Linked DNA regions of Bdellovibrio bacteriovorus. The protein of the gene in region 2 binds, or shares a complex with, the protein of the main gene of each other region. Links are inferred from orthologs where the notes say so. Each region holds a gene or a part of one and is shown on either strand. Other genes may lie near its edges.

Region 1 (2,968 bases), 820 kb from region 2 along the record:
TTGTTGTTTCCATTCCCGTTCCTGCTGTCACTGGATTGTCGGCCGTTTTCTCGTTCAAAAGACCAACAGACATTGCAATCGCACCGACAACCAAGCCCGCAAGCAATCCCACGGAAGCGATTTTTACCGCTCCCGAGAACTTACCTTTCGTAAAGGCCTGTATATCTTTCTTCAAGTCGAAGAGCATGATCACCATGACGAAAAGAACCATCACGGCGCCGGCGTAAACGATCAACTGAACGCCTGCGATAAAGTAGGCATTCAAAGTCACGAACAACGCGGAGATACCCACCATCGTCATCGCCAAACAAAGCGATGAATAAATCGGGTTAGATAAAAGAATGACACTCAGGCCGCTGACCAGAGTGACAATCGCTAAGAACCAAAAAAGAAATGCATCTGCTGTCACGTTATTCTCCTCACAAAGATGCGATGTAGATCACAAACGCGGTAATGATCGTGTTTGCTAGCGCCCAAGGAAGCAAAGTCTTCCAACCGAAATCCATCAATTGGTCATAACGGAAGCGTGGAAGCGTCCAACGAACCCAGATGAAAACCCACAAGAAGAATGCAAACTTGATATTGAAAACAAGGAAGTGGATCAACGCCATCAAAGCACTTGCCCAACCGGCAGAAGACGTCACGGATGCCGCCCACTCTTGAACTTGCTCAACGGATACATACGGAATTCCGTAACCACCGAAGAAGAACAGCGCCATCAAACCGGAAGCGATCATCATGTGACCGTATTCACCAATGAAGAACATGTTGAACTTGAATCCGCCGTACTCTGTGTGGAAGCCGGCTACAAGCTCGGATTCACCTTCCGCTAAGTCGAAAGGAAGACGATTTGATTCAGCAAAAGCGGTTGTGAAGAATAAAAGAGCTGCCAATGGTTGATAGAAGATACCCCAATTTGGAAGCCAGCTTGCAGTGATTGTGTGACCCAAGAAGACGAATTGAAGGGGGCCTTGTTGAGCCACCGTCATGTCTTGAAGGTTGAATGTACCGTAAAGCATGATCACGCCCACGATAGAAAGACCCAAAGCCAACTCGTAAGAGATCGTTTGCGCCGAAGCACGAAGAGCGCCCATCAAAGAGTACTTGTTTCCTGAACCCCAACCCGCCATCAACAAAGTGTAAGCAGCCAAAGAAGAAACACCCAAGATGAATACGATACCAACGCCGATATCATAACCTTGAACTAAGAAAGTGTACGGACCCCAAGTAGAGCCAAACATTTCAAATGTTCCCACTTGAATTGGTGTCGACATCGGAATTGCAGAGAACGCCACCGCACCAGGAATCAATGCAAATACCGGAGCTGCGTAGTACAACAAAGGTTTTGCCGTATCTGGAACGAAGTTTTCTTTCGTCAAGAATTTCACAGCGTCAGCCAAAAGCTGCATCAATCCCAAAGGTCCTACGCGGTTTGGTCCCAAACGATTTTGGATGAATGCGGAACCACGGCGCTCTAGCCACACAAGAATAGGAACTGCCTGAACCATCATCAAAAAGATGACGACAAGTTTTAAACCGTTAACGGTAATTTCAAAAAGATCTTTACCCATTCCCATTTGCTTAGTCCCATTCCAATGCTTTTGATTTTACTTCCCAGAAAAGTCCGAAGATGAAAATTCCGATGAAGACCATCATCGAAATAAGCACGAACAGACCTTGTCCTGAAGATAAGAAATCACGGAAAGAAGTTGCCCATGGATACATGAAAATGATCTCGATATCGAAAAGGATGAAGAGGATCGCAGTAAGATAATACTTTACTGAAACCTTTGTATCTTTCTTATCAAGAGCAGGAATACCGCACTCGTAAGGCTCGTACTTGATAGAGTTATAAACGGGTTTGCCGCCTGTTTTGGACGCGACCCATACTAAAAATGCTCCGAATAGAGCGATGAAGATGACGATGAAAATGACTCCACCGAGTGGCACTGTACCCCTCCAAAGTTGTCGTTATTATTTGGATTTCAATTAGTTATATATGTGTCGTCTGTGAAAACCAAGAAATATGAATGGAAACAAGGCGATAAGCATGGCAAGATGAGCCCACCGAATGAAAGCCGAAATGACTCATACAAGGCTTGAATCCATCCTGGAAAGGGCCTTCGAAACAACACGCGGAAAAATTCAAGTGACCGGAGCTGCATCTCCGCTCGCGCTCGCTTACTTTTTGTCGCAGACTTACTCTAAAAAAATCAACAGCTTGCCGCACTTAGTTGTTGTTAGCAGTCTATCGGAAGCGAACAAACTTCAGCAGCTTTTAGAGTTCTTTGACCCGTCTCGTCACAGCACAATTTTACCTGCTTTCGATGTTTCACCTTACTCCGGTCTTTATCCAAACTCGAGAGTCGTTAGTGATCGGGTTCGTTTCTTGTCTCGAGCCCAGCAAGCGAAGGCCGGAGAAATCTTCATATCTGTTTCTGACGCGCTGACGCAAAAAACTTTGCCGGTGAAAATCCTGAAGGAATATTCGCGTCTTCTAAAACCCGGTGATGAACTTCCTGAAGACATCGCCGAGTATTTAAACTCGCTTGGCTATTCTTCAGCTCCGATGGTGGAGGATAAAGGTCAGTATGCTTTGCGCGGAGGTATCGTTGATATTTTCCCGCCAACGGAAGACGAACCAGTTCGTCTTGATTTATTCGGCGATCAAATTGAATCCATTCGTCACTTCAATGTTTCGGATCAACGAAGCACGGATGAAGTGGCTTCATTCGTGTTAACTCCGGCGCGCGAAATTCTTTTCCGAGATGAAAATCACGAAAGACTTTTGCAACGAGTCCGCGCGATGATCGATGGCCGCGAGGTTGATAAAGCCGAAGCAGAAGAAACTCTGCGCTCTTTGGTTTTAAAGAACTCATTCCCTGGAATTGAATTCTTGCTTCCCTACTTCTATGGAGAACTTGCTAGTCCACTAGAACATTTTTCATCGGCGGTGAACGTATGGTTC
Region 2 (7,871 bases):
TTGTCGCGCACAACATACAAGCTGTGCAACGAAGTGAACCGTCTTTTTTCACTGTCAAAACGTGATTCCCTTTGAAGCGAGGAGAGTATTCATACTTTTCCTCTGGGTAGTTCAACGTCATCATTTTCTTGCGGTTGAAAAGGTTCACCAACAAGTGCTTCATGGTGATGCCAAGGCCACCAAGGACCCCGGGCAAGTACCACTTTGCTTTTTCAGAGTTATTTTGCATTACGCTCATAGGCTGCCTCTTCTAAATACAAACTCGTTCTTTTTACGAGCTTCCAAAGTCACCTGATCTTCACGCTGATTCATCGGCATGAAAGGCTGAGCTGTCGCTGTTGGGATTGTCAGGTTTTTACCTGCCAACAACAACGCGGCTTCCGTCAAAGTCAGAGCTTCAGAAACAATCGTCGTTACTTTTTTGAACTTCTGTTCAAGACCTGCGTGGTTGATGAACGTGCCATCTTTTTCCACGAAAGTTTTTGTTGGGATCAACCATACGTTGCCAGTCAAAGACATCAACGCATCGTTTTTACCCGCCTGCAACCAGATCAAGTTTTGAGCTTTTGAAAGCTCTTTCACGCGCTCTTGGAAGTCAGGGAAAACCGCTTGGTTTTCAGGACCCGCAACAACCACAGTTTTGATCGAACCGTTACCAAGACCTTGAGTCAAATCAGCCCAAGTTGCTGTGATACCGTGTTTTTCCAAAACTTTAAGAAGACCTTTTGTATTCGGGTTTTTATCACCGCGAAGAAGAAGGCCGTCAAAGCTGTCGAAAGTTTCTTTGTTGTTAATCCAGAAGAAGACCTTCTTAGTTTTAAATTCATTCACAAATGTAGAAACAATCGCGTCGAATTCTTCCACTGTGTATTGTGCTGTCAAAACAAGAGCCAAAGAGTCGCCTGAAGTGTTTTTCAAAACTTCATGAGCATTCTTCGCTGCTGCTCCGCCAGCCATTTCTGTCCAACCGGAAGCACCGCGAACTTGCGCTTTCAACAAGCGAGTCTCTTTGTTCACGAACTTATAGATGTCGCGACCTTCGTCACACATCCAGTATCCGTTCACTTTTTCATTGTAAACAGGCTTCACGCGGAAGAAACCTTCCTTGTTGAAGTACACTTTTACGTTACAACCGTTTGAGCAACCGTTACAGACTGTTTCGGCGTCTTTGAGATACCATACGCGCTGACGGAAACGGAAATCTTTCGACGTCAATGCACCCACTGGGCAGATATCAACCGTGTTCAATGAGTATTTGTTGTTAAGCTCAACACCTTCGTGAGTTCCGATCTCAGAACGATCACCACGGTTGAAGATACCCAACTCATTTGTCTTAGAAACTTCTTCAGTGAAACGAACACAGCGAGAACACAAAATACATCTTTCGGAATCCAAAACCACTGTTGGACCCAAGTCGACCACTTTGTGTTTCTTTACTTTGGCTTCAGCCATTTCTGGATCGTACTTACCGTACTCCATGTATTGGTCTTGAAGACCGCACTCACCCGCTTGGTCACAGATAGGGCAATCCAAAGGATGGTTGATCAAGTGGAAGTCCAAGCCCCACTTTACAGCATCACGTACTTTTTCAGACGTGTTGTTGATCTTCATGCCTTCCGTAACCATTGTGTTACATGCGATTTGTACACGTGGATTTCCTTCGATCTCCACCATACAAAGACGACATACACCTGCGACACTCAAACCAGGGTGCCAGCAGTAGTGCGCGATACGATCGCCAGACTGTTGCATGGCTTCGATAATCGACGTGCCTTCTTTTACTTCGACTTCTTTGCCATTAATGGTGCATTTCGGCATATGTCGTTCCTTTTACTTTCGAACGTCCTTCGCGGACATAGAATTCAAATTCATCTCTAAACTTAGTCACAAAGCTCAAAACCGGAAGAGCGGCTGCATCTGAAAGGGCACAGATTGTTTTCCCTTTCATGTTGTCAGCAACTTTGATCAACAAGTCGATGTCTTGCAAACGACCGCGACCTTCCAAGATCGAGTGAAGAATCTTGTTCAACCAACCTGTACCTTCACGGCAAGGTGTACATTGACCACAAGACTCATGCGCATAGAAGTGAGTTAAAACACCCAACATATCCACCATACATTGAGAGTCGTCGATCACGATCACCGCACCGGAACCAAGCATGGTTCCAAGACCCGCCAATGATTCGTAATCTAGATTTGCTTTCGCCACTTCTTCTGCTGTCAAAACAGGAGCTGAAGAACCACCAGGGATAACCGCTTTGAGTTTGCGGCCTGGTTTCATGCCTCCGCCCTCTTTCATAAGCAAATCCATCAAAGGATAGCCCAATGGAACTTCGTAGTTTCCTGGAGTCATCACGTTTCCAGAAAGAGAGAACAATTTTGTTCCCGCAGATTTTTCAGTTCCATGTTTGCGGTAAGTTTGTGCGCCATCGCGAACGATGTAAGTCACAGCCGCCAAAGTTTCCACGTTGTTCACGATTGTCGGTTTACGCAAGTAACCTTGAACCGCTGGGAATGGAGGCTTCAATTTTGGTTGGCCTTTCAAGCCTTCCAAAGAAGAGATCATGCCAGTCTCTTCACCGCAGATATAAGCGCCGGCACCACGGTACACATCAAGGTCAAAGTCGAAACCTGAACCCAAGATGTTTTTGCCAAGAAGGCCTGCTGCATAAGCTTCTTTGATCGCTTTATTTAAGCATTCGATCGGGTAAACGTATTCACCACGAACGTAGATATAACCTTTATTAGACCCCACCGCGAAGCCAGAGATAATCATGCCTTCGATCAATTGATGTGGAGCACGCTCCATCATCATACGGTCTTTGAATGTTCCAGGCTCCCCTTCATCGGCGTTGCAAAGAAGGTAACGAGGTTCTCCATTTTTAGGAAGGAAGCCCCATTTCATACCCGTTGGGAAACCCGCACCACCACGACCACGAAGACCAGAAGCTTTCACTTCGTCGATGATTTGCTGAGGTTGCATTTTCAAAGCTTTCGGCAAAGTTTCGTAACCGCCTTTAGCTTTGTAACCAGCCAAAGTTTGATACTCTGGCAAGTGATAGAATTCCGTCAGTAATTTTGTTTCAGCCATTATTTCATTCCTCGTAGCAGATTCATTGCTGATTCCGGAGTGAGTTTCTCATGATACGTGTCGTTTACTTGCATCATTGGAGCCGTTCCGCAGGAACCCAAGCACTCCACTTTGCTGACTGTGAAACGGCCATCTGAAGTGACTTCGCCGTATTTCACACCCAACTCGTGGCAGATGTGGCTAGCCATCTCACGACCACCTTCAAGAGCACAGGAAATATTCGTGCATACTTGCACGTGGTATTTACCCACCGGCTTTTGATTGAACATCGTATAAAACTTAAAAACTTCGTTAATACGTGCTTCAGGGATGTCCATCACTTTAGAAAGATATGTGATCATTTCTGCAGTGACGAAACCGTTGTTTTCTTTTTGTGCGATGTAAAGGCTTGGGATGATCGCAGAATCTTTCGCTTCATAGCGATTCAATTCTTTTTTTACTTCCGCCAAACCTTGTTCACTTAGTTGAAACATTCTTTTTCCTTTAAATTTTTCAAAACTCTAAGCTGCTTTAGCTTCGGGTCTTGTGACCCTCCGCTTTGAGGGCTGTCGCCCACTATCTATCCAACTCACCCGCAATAAGATTCATCGAAGCGACAGTTGCGATAGCATCTGCCAACATCGCGCCTTTCACCACCGTTGGATACGATTGGTAGATCGCGAAGCATGGTGGACGAACTTTCAAACGGTATGGATTTGCAGAGCCGTCACTCACTAGATAAAAACCTAGCTCACCGTTGGCCGCTTCCGTCGCATCGTAAACTTCACCCACTGGAGGACGAAGACCTTTGATGATCAACATGAAGTGATTCATCAAACCCTCGATGTTTCCGTAAACATCTTTTTTCTCTGGAAGAACGATACCTTTGTCGCGGATCGTGTAATCGCCACCAGGAACGTTTTTGCAGACTTGCTCGATGATACGAACAGATTGGCGCATTTCTTCGAAACGAACCAAGTAACGGTCGTAGATGTCGCCTGTTGTTCCTACTGGAACATCAAAGTCCAAAGCGTCGTAACCGTAGTATGGTTTTGCTTTACGCAAATCCAAGTTCACACCGGAAGCGCGAAGAAGAGGACCTGTGTAACCCCATTGAATCGCGTCTTGAGCAGAAACCGGGCACACGTTTTTCGTACGAAGGATGAAGATTTTGTTGTCCAAAACCATCGATGCCATTTCGTCTGTGCCTTTACGGATCTCTTTACAAAGAGCCAAAACTTCGTCGAACCAACCTTCCGGTGCATCTTGAGCCATACCACCGACGCGAGTCATAGATACAGTCAAACGAGCTCCGCAAAGTTTTTCGAACAATCCGTAAACCTGTTCACGAAGACCGAACATATAGAAGAAAGAAGTCAAAGCACCCAAGTCCATCGCACCGGTACCGATAGCAATCGTGTGGTCGATGATACGAGAAAGCTCTGCCAAGATCACACGCATCGCTTGTGCCTTCGGTGGAATTTCCACACCCAACAGGCGCTCTACTGCTTTACAGTAACCAATGTTGTTCATTGGCGCAGAACAGTAGTTCAAACGATCTGTGTAAGGGATCACTTGGTTGTACGGATGAGTCTCTGCCATTTTTTCGAAACAGCGGTGAAGATATCCGATTTCATTGTTACAACGAACGATCGTCTCGCCATCCATTTCAGCCATCACACGAAGTGTTCCGTGCATCGCTGTATGGGCAGGACCGATATTCAAAGGAACATATTTATCGTTCAACACATCACCTGGAGAACCTGGCTCGTTGTTGAAATGAATTGGCAATGAAGACGTGCAAGGTTGTTGCAAGTTTGCATCGTAGTCTTTACGAAGCGGATGACCCACGAATTGGTGGTGAGTCAAAATGCGGCGCAAGTTCGGATGACCATCGAACTTGATACCGAACATGTCGTAAGCTTCGCGCTCAAACCAGTCAGCCCCCTTCCACGCCGGAAGAACTGTGCCGATAGATTCGTTTTCACCCACTTGCGCTTTCACGCGCAAACGAGAAGAGTCTTTGGAAGAGAATAAGTGATAGACAACATCGAAACGCTTTTCACGGTTTGGATAGTCGACACCACAAACATCCATCAAGAAATCGAACTGCCCGCTTTCACGAAGATACAAAAGCAACGCCGGAACGTCTTCTTTAGGAACTTCAAGAACATCATCACCCACAGCGTGGATGAACTTGTAGTTCTCGATTTTGAATTTACCCGCCAGGTTTTGTTTTAAAGTCTCAAGTTTGTTCATATGGATTCTTCCAGTTGTCTTTCCAAGGACGTGGTTGATGAGTCGCAATCATACGTTGCAATGCCATGATTCCATCCATCACCGCTTCTGGTGTCGGAGGGCAACCTGGGATGTAAACATCGACAGGAATGACTTTGTCGACACCTTGAAGAACGTGGTAAGCACGGTAGAAACCACCTGAGCTTGCACAGGCGCCCATTGAGATCACGTATTTTGGTTCAAGCATTTGTTGATAAATACGAGTGATAACCGGTGCCATTTTCTCTGTGATAGTTCCGGCAACGACAAGCAAGTCCGCTTGACGAGGAGAGAAACGAGCAACCTCAGCACCGAAACGTGCTAAGTCATACTTCGGTCCCATCACTGACATGAACTCGATACCACAACAAGCAGTACCGTAAGGCATTGGCCACAAAGAATTTTTTTGCCCCCACGCCACCAAAGCATCGAGCCTTGATGTGAAAGCAACATCTCGTGACATATCATCTATGGCTTGAGTTCCGCTTGCGCCTGCGAGAGACACAGAACCCTGCACTTGATCTTTGTGCATAAATACACCTCTGCAATTTCATTTAGCTATCATTAAGTAGTTACTGAAAATCCGTAATCCTGACAACTAGATAAGTAATATAAGGGGCGCGTCTGATTTCTTCAACGCGGCATTCCGAAACGAGGTAATTGAAATTGATTCTCTAGTCGTCTCATTTCAAACTTTAATTTCCACCTAACATCACTCGAGGAGAAGTCCAGTTGTTGATCAGCAGGACTTCGAGGGGACCTCGATAAGAAGGGAAAACAGCATGAAGAAGATGGCTCTGTACGTGAGTTCTGCCATGCTTGCGATCAGCTTAGGGGCGCAAGCTAATTCAAAAAGACAAGATTTGCTCATTAAACTAGCACCGGGCTTTGTTGAGTTCGAAATGCAGGGAGCAAAAATCGAAAAACTGAGCGAATCCTGGGTTCGCGTTCAAGCTCCTCGCGGCATGAGCATTCAATCACTGGAGAAAAATCCAGCTGTTGAGTACGTTCAACCAAACTACAAAGTGAAATTACTTGAAGATTATCGCATTGAAGACCCATTGCGCCGTGCTGCTTTGGCAAAAATGCTTTCTAGAAATCCTCAACTTCGCGCAGCCGCTCGTCAGGACAATCCAGTGATTCCTGACGCTCCGCAAACTACAACAGGCGCAGATCCTTTGTTTTCAAAACAATGGGGCATGATCGATAACGGCGTTGTCGACGCTTGGAAAGTGACTAAAGGAAGTCCAGATATGATCGTTGCCGTGATCGACACGGGCGTGGACTACACTCACGAAGACCTTCTTCCAAATCTGTGGAGAAACGCGAATGAAATTCCAAACAACGGGATCGATGACGACGGCAACGGTTATGTGGACGACGTGATCGGATGGGACTTTGTTGGAAACGACAACAAGCCTTACGACCTGGCTGTTGATACTTTGGATGGATTGTTTAAAGGTGGAAACCCTGGTCACGGAACTCACTGTGCAGGCAACGTGGCGGCTCGTGGAGACAACGGTAAAGGCATCGCAGGTGTTGCACCAAACGTAAAAATCATGTCATTGCGTTTCATCGGCATGACTGGCGGCGGAACAACAGCGGATGCGATCAAATCAATCCGTTACGCTGTTGATAATGGCGCGAAAGTTTTAAACAACTCTTGGGGTTCTGAAGGTGAAGAGCCCGGCGCTCCGGAAAACCAAGCTTTGCGTGATGCTGTTCAATACGCACAAGACAAAGGCGTTCTATTTATCGCGGCGGCGGGCAACGGTCACAAAGGTGTTGGTTATGATAACGACAACGATGCCAACCCTGCCTACCCGGCTTCTTATCCGCACGACAACATCATCGCTGTTGCGGCTTTAGATTCTAATGATCGTTTGGGTTCATTCTCAAACTGGGGCCACAAGTCGGTTGATATCGGCGCTCCCGGCGTCAAAGTATTTTCGACAGTTGTCGCTCAAGGCTACACAGACACAGTGATCGACAAGTTTGGTTTCAAGGCGACTTGGGATGGAACTTCAATGGCAGCTCCTCACGTCGCGGGTGCGGCGGCTCTTTACTGGTCGGCTCATCCGGAAAAATCATGGCAGGATGTGAAAGCGGCGATCTTGGGTTCTTCTCGTAGAATTCAAGCTCTAGATGGAAAATCTGTGTCGAACGGCAAGCTCGATGTTAAAGCTTTGATGAATTACTAAAGCTTTCATCAACTTAATTTGTAAAAGTTTAGCACCTCTAAAAAAGTAGAACGAGCACTTACCGAAAGGATTTCAAAGATGCGCGTTCTACTTTTTTCATTTCTAGCCACTACTCTTTTTTCTGCAACATCATTTGCCGAGAAGTTTGAGCTTGATAAGTCTCACACGGATGTCAGCTTCAGGGCGCCTCACTTGATGGTTTCCAAAGTCAAAGGCCGTTTCGAAAAATTCGAAGGCACATTCGACTTTGACGAAAAAACTCAAAAACTTGAAAATGTGTTCGTCAAAGTTTTCACCACCTCTTTGAACACAAATGAAAAAGA

Evidence for each region. The genes of interacting proteins can lie anywhere in the genome.
Region 1: the proteins of nuoD (region 2) and AZI87_RS06930 are in contact, whole or in part, in a cryo-EM structure (PDB 6ZJN), measured with the Thermus thermophilus proteins. The link is inferred for Bdellovibrio bacteriovorus from one-to-one orthologs. Residues at the interface, in WP_223903221.1 of Thermus thermophilus: Met26, Thr27, Asn29, Gly31, Pro32, His34; in WP_096411116.1 of Thermus thermophilus: Glu45, Ser46, Asn48, Pro50, Ala51, Gly52, Glu53.

Annotation. Positions count from the first base shown.
Region 1 is NZ_LUKD01000001.1:1,439,338-1,442,305, forward strand. Bases 267-2,968 are described here. They hold AZI87_RS06930 (NADH-quinone oxidoreductase subunit A), read right to left. Parts: upstream 1,951-2,968; coding sequence 1,582-1,950; downstream 267-1,581. Other genes in these bases: AZI87_RS06920 (NADH-quinone oxidoreductase subunit J), read right to left, coding at 267-409; AZI87_RS06925 (complex I subunit 1/NuoH family protein), read right to left, coding at 420-1,571; mfd (transcription-repair coupling factor), read left to right, coding at 2,072-2,968. Also shown: more of AZI87_RS06920, read right to left, coding at 1-266. UniProt on the Escherichia coli protein: NDH-1 shuttles electrons from NADH, via FMN and iron-sulfur (Fe-S) centers, to quinones in the respiratory chain. The immediate electron acceptor for the enzyme in this species is believed to be ubiquinone.
Region 2 is NZ_LUKD01000001.1:614,938-622,808, forward strand. Bases 2,989-5,986 are described here. They hold nuoD (NADH dehydrogenase (quinone) subunit D), read right to left. Parts: upstream 5,330-5,986; coding sequence 3,647-5,329; downstream 2,989-3,646. Other genes in these bases: nuoF (NADH-quinone oxidoreductase subunit NuoF), read right to left, coding at 2,989-3,091; AZI87_RS02985 (complex I 24 kDa subunit family protein), read right to left, coding at 3,091-3,564; AZI87_RS02995 (NADH-quinone oxidoreductase subunit B), read right to left, coding at 5,316-5,810. Also shown: AZI87_RS02970 (NuoI/complex I 23 kDa subunit family protein), read right to left, coding at 1-238; AZI87_RS02975 (2Fe-2S iron-sulfur cluster-binding protein), read right to left, coding at 235-1,818; more of nuoF, read right to left, coding at 1,799-2,988; AZI87_RS03000 (S8 family serine peptidase), read left to right, coding at 6,130-7,548; AZI87_RS03005 (YceI family protein), read left to right, coding at 7,627-7,871.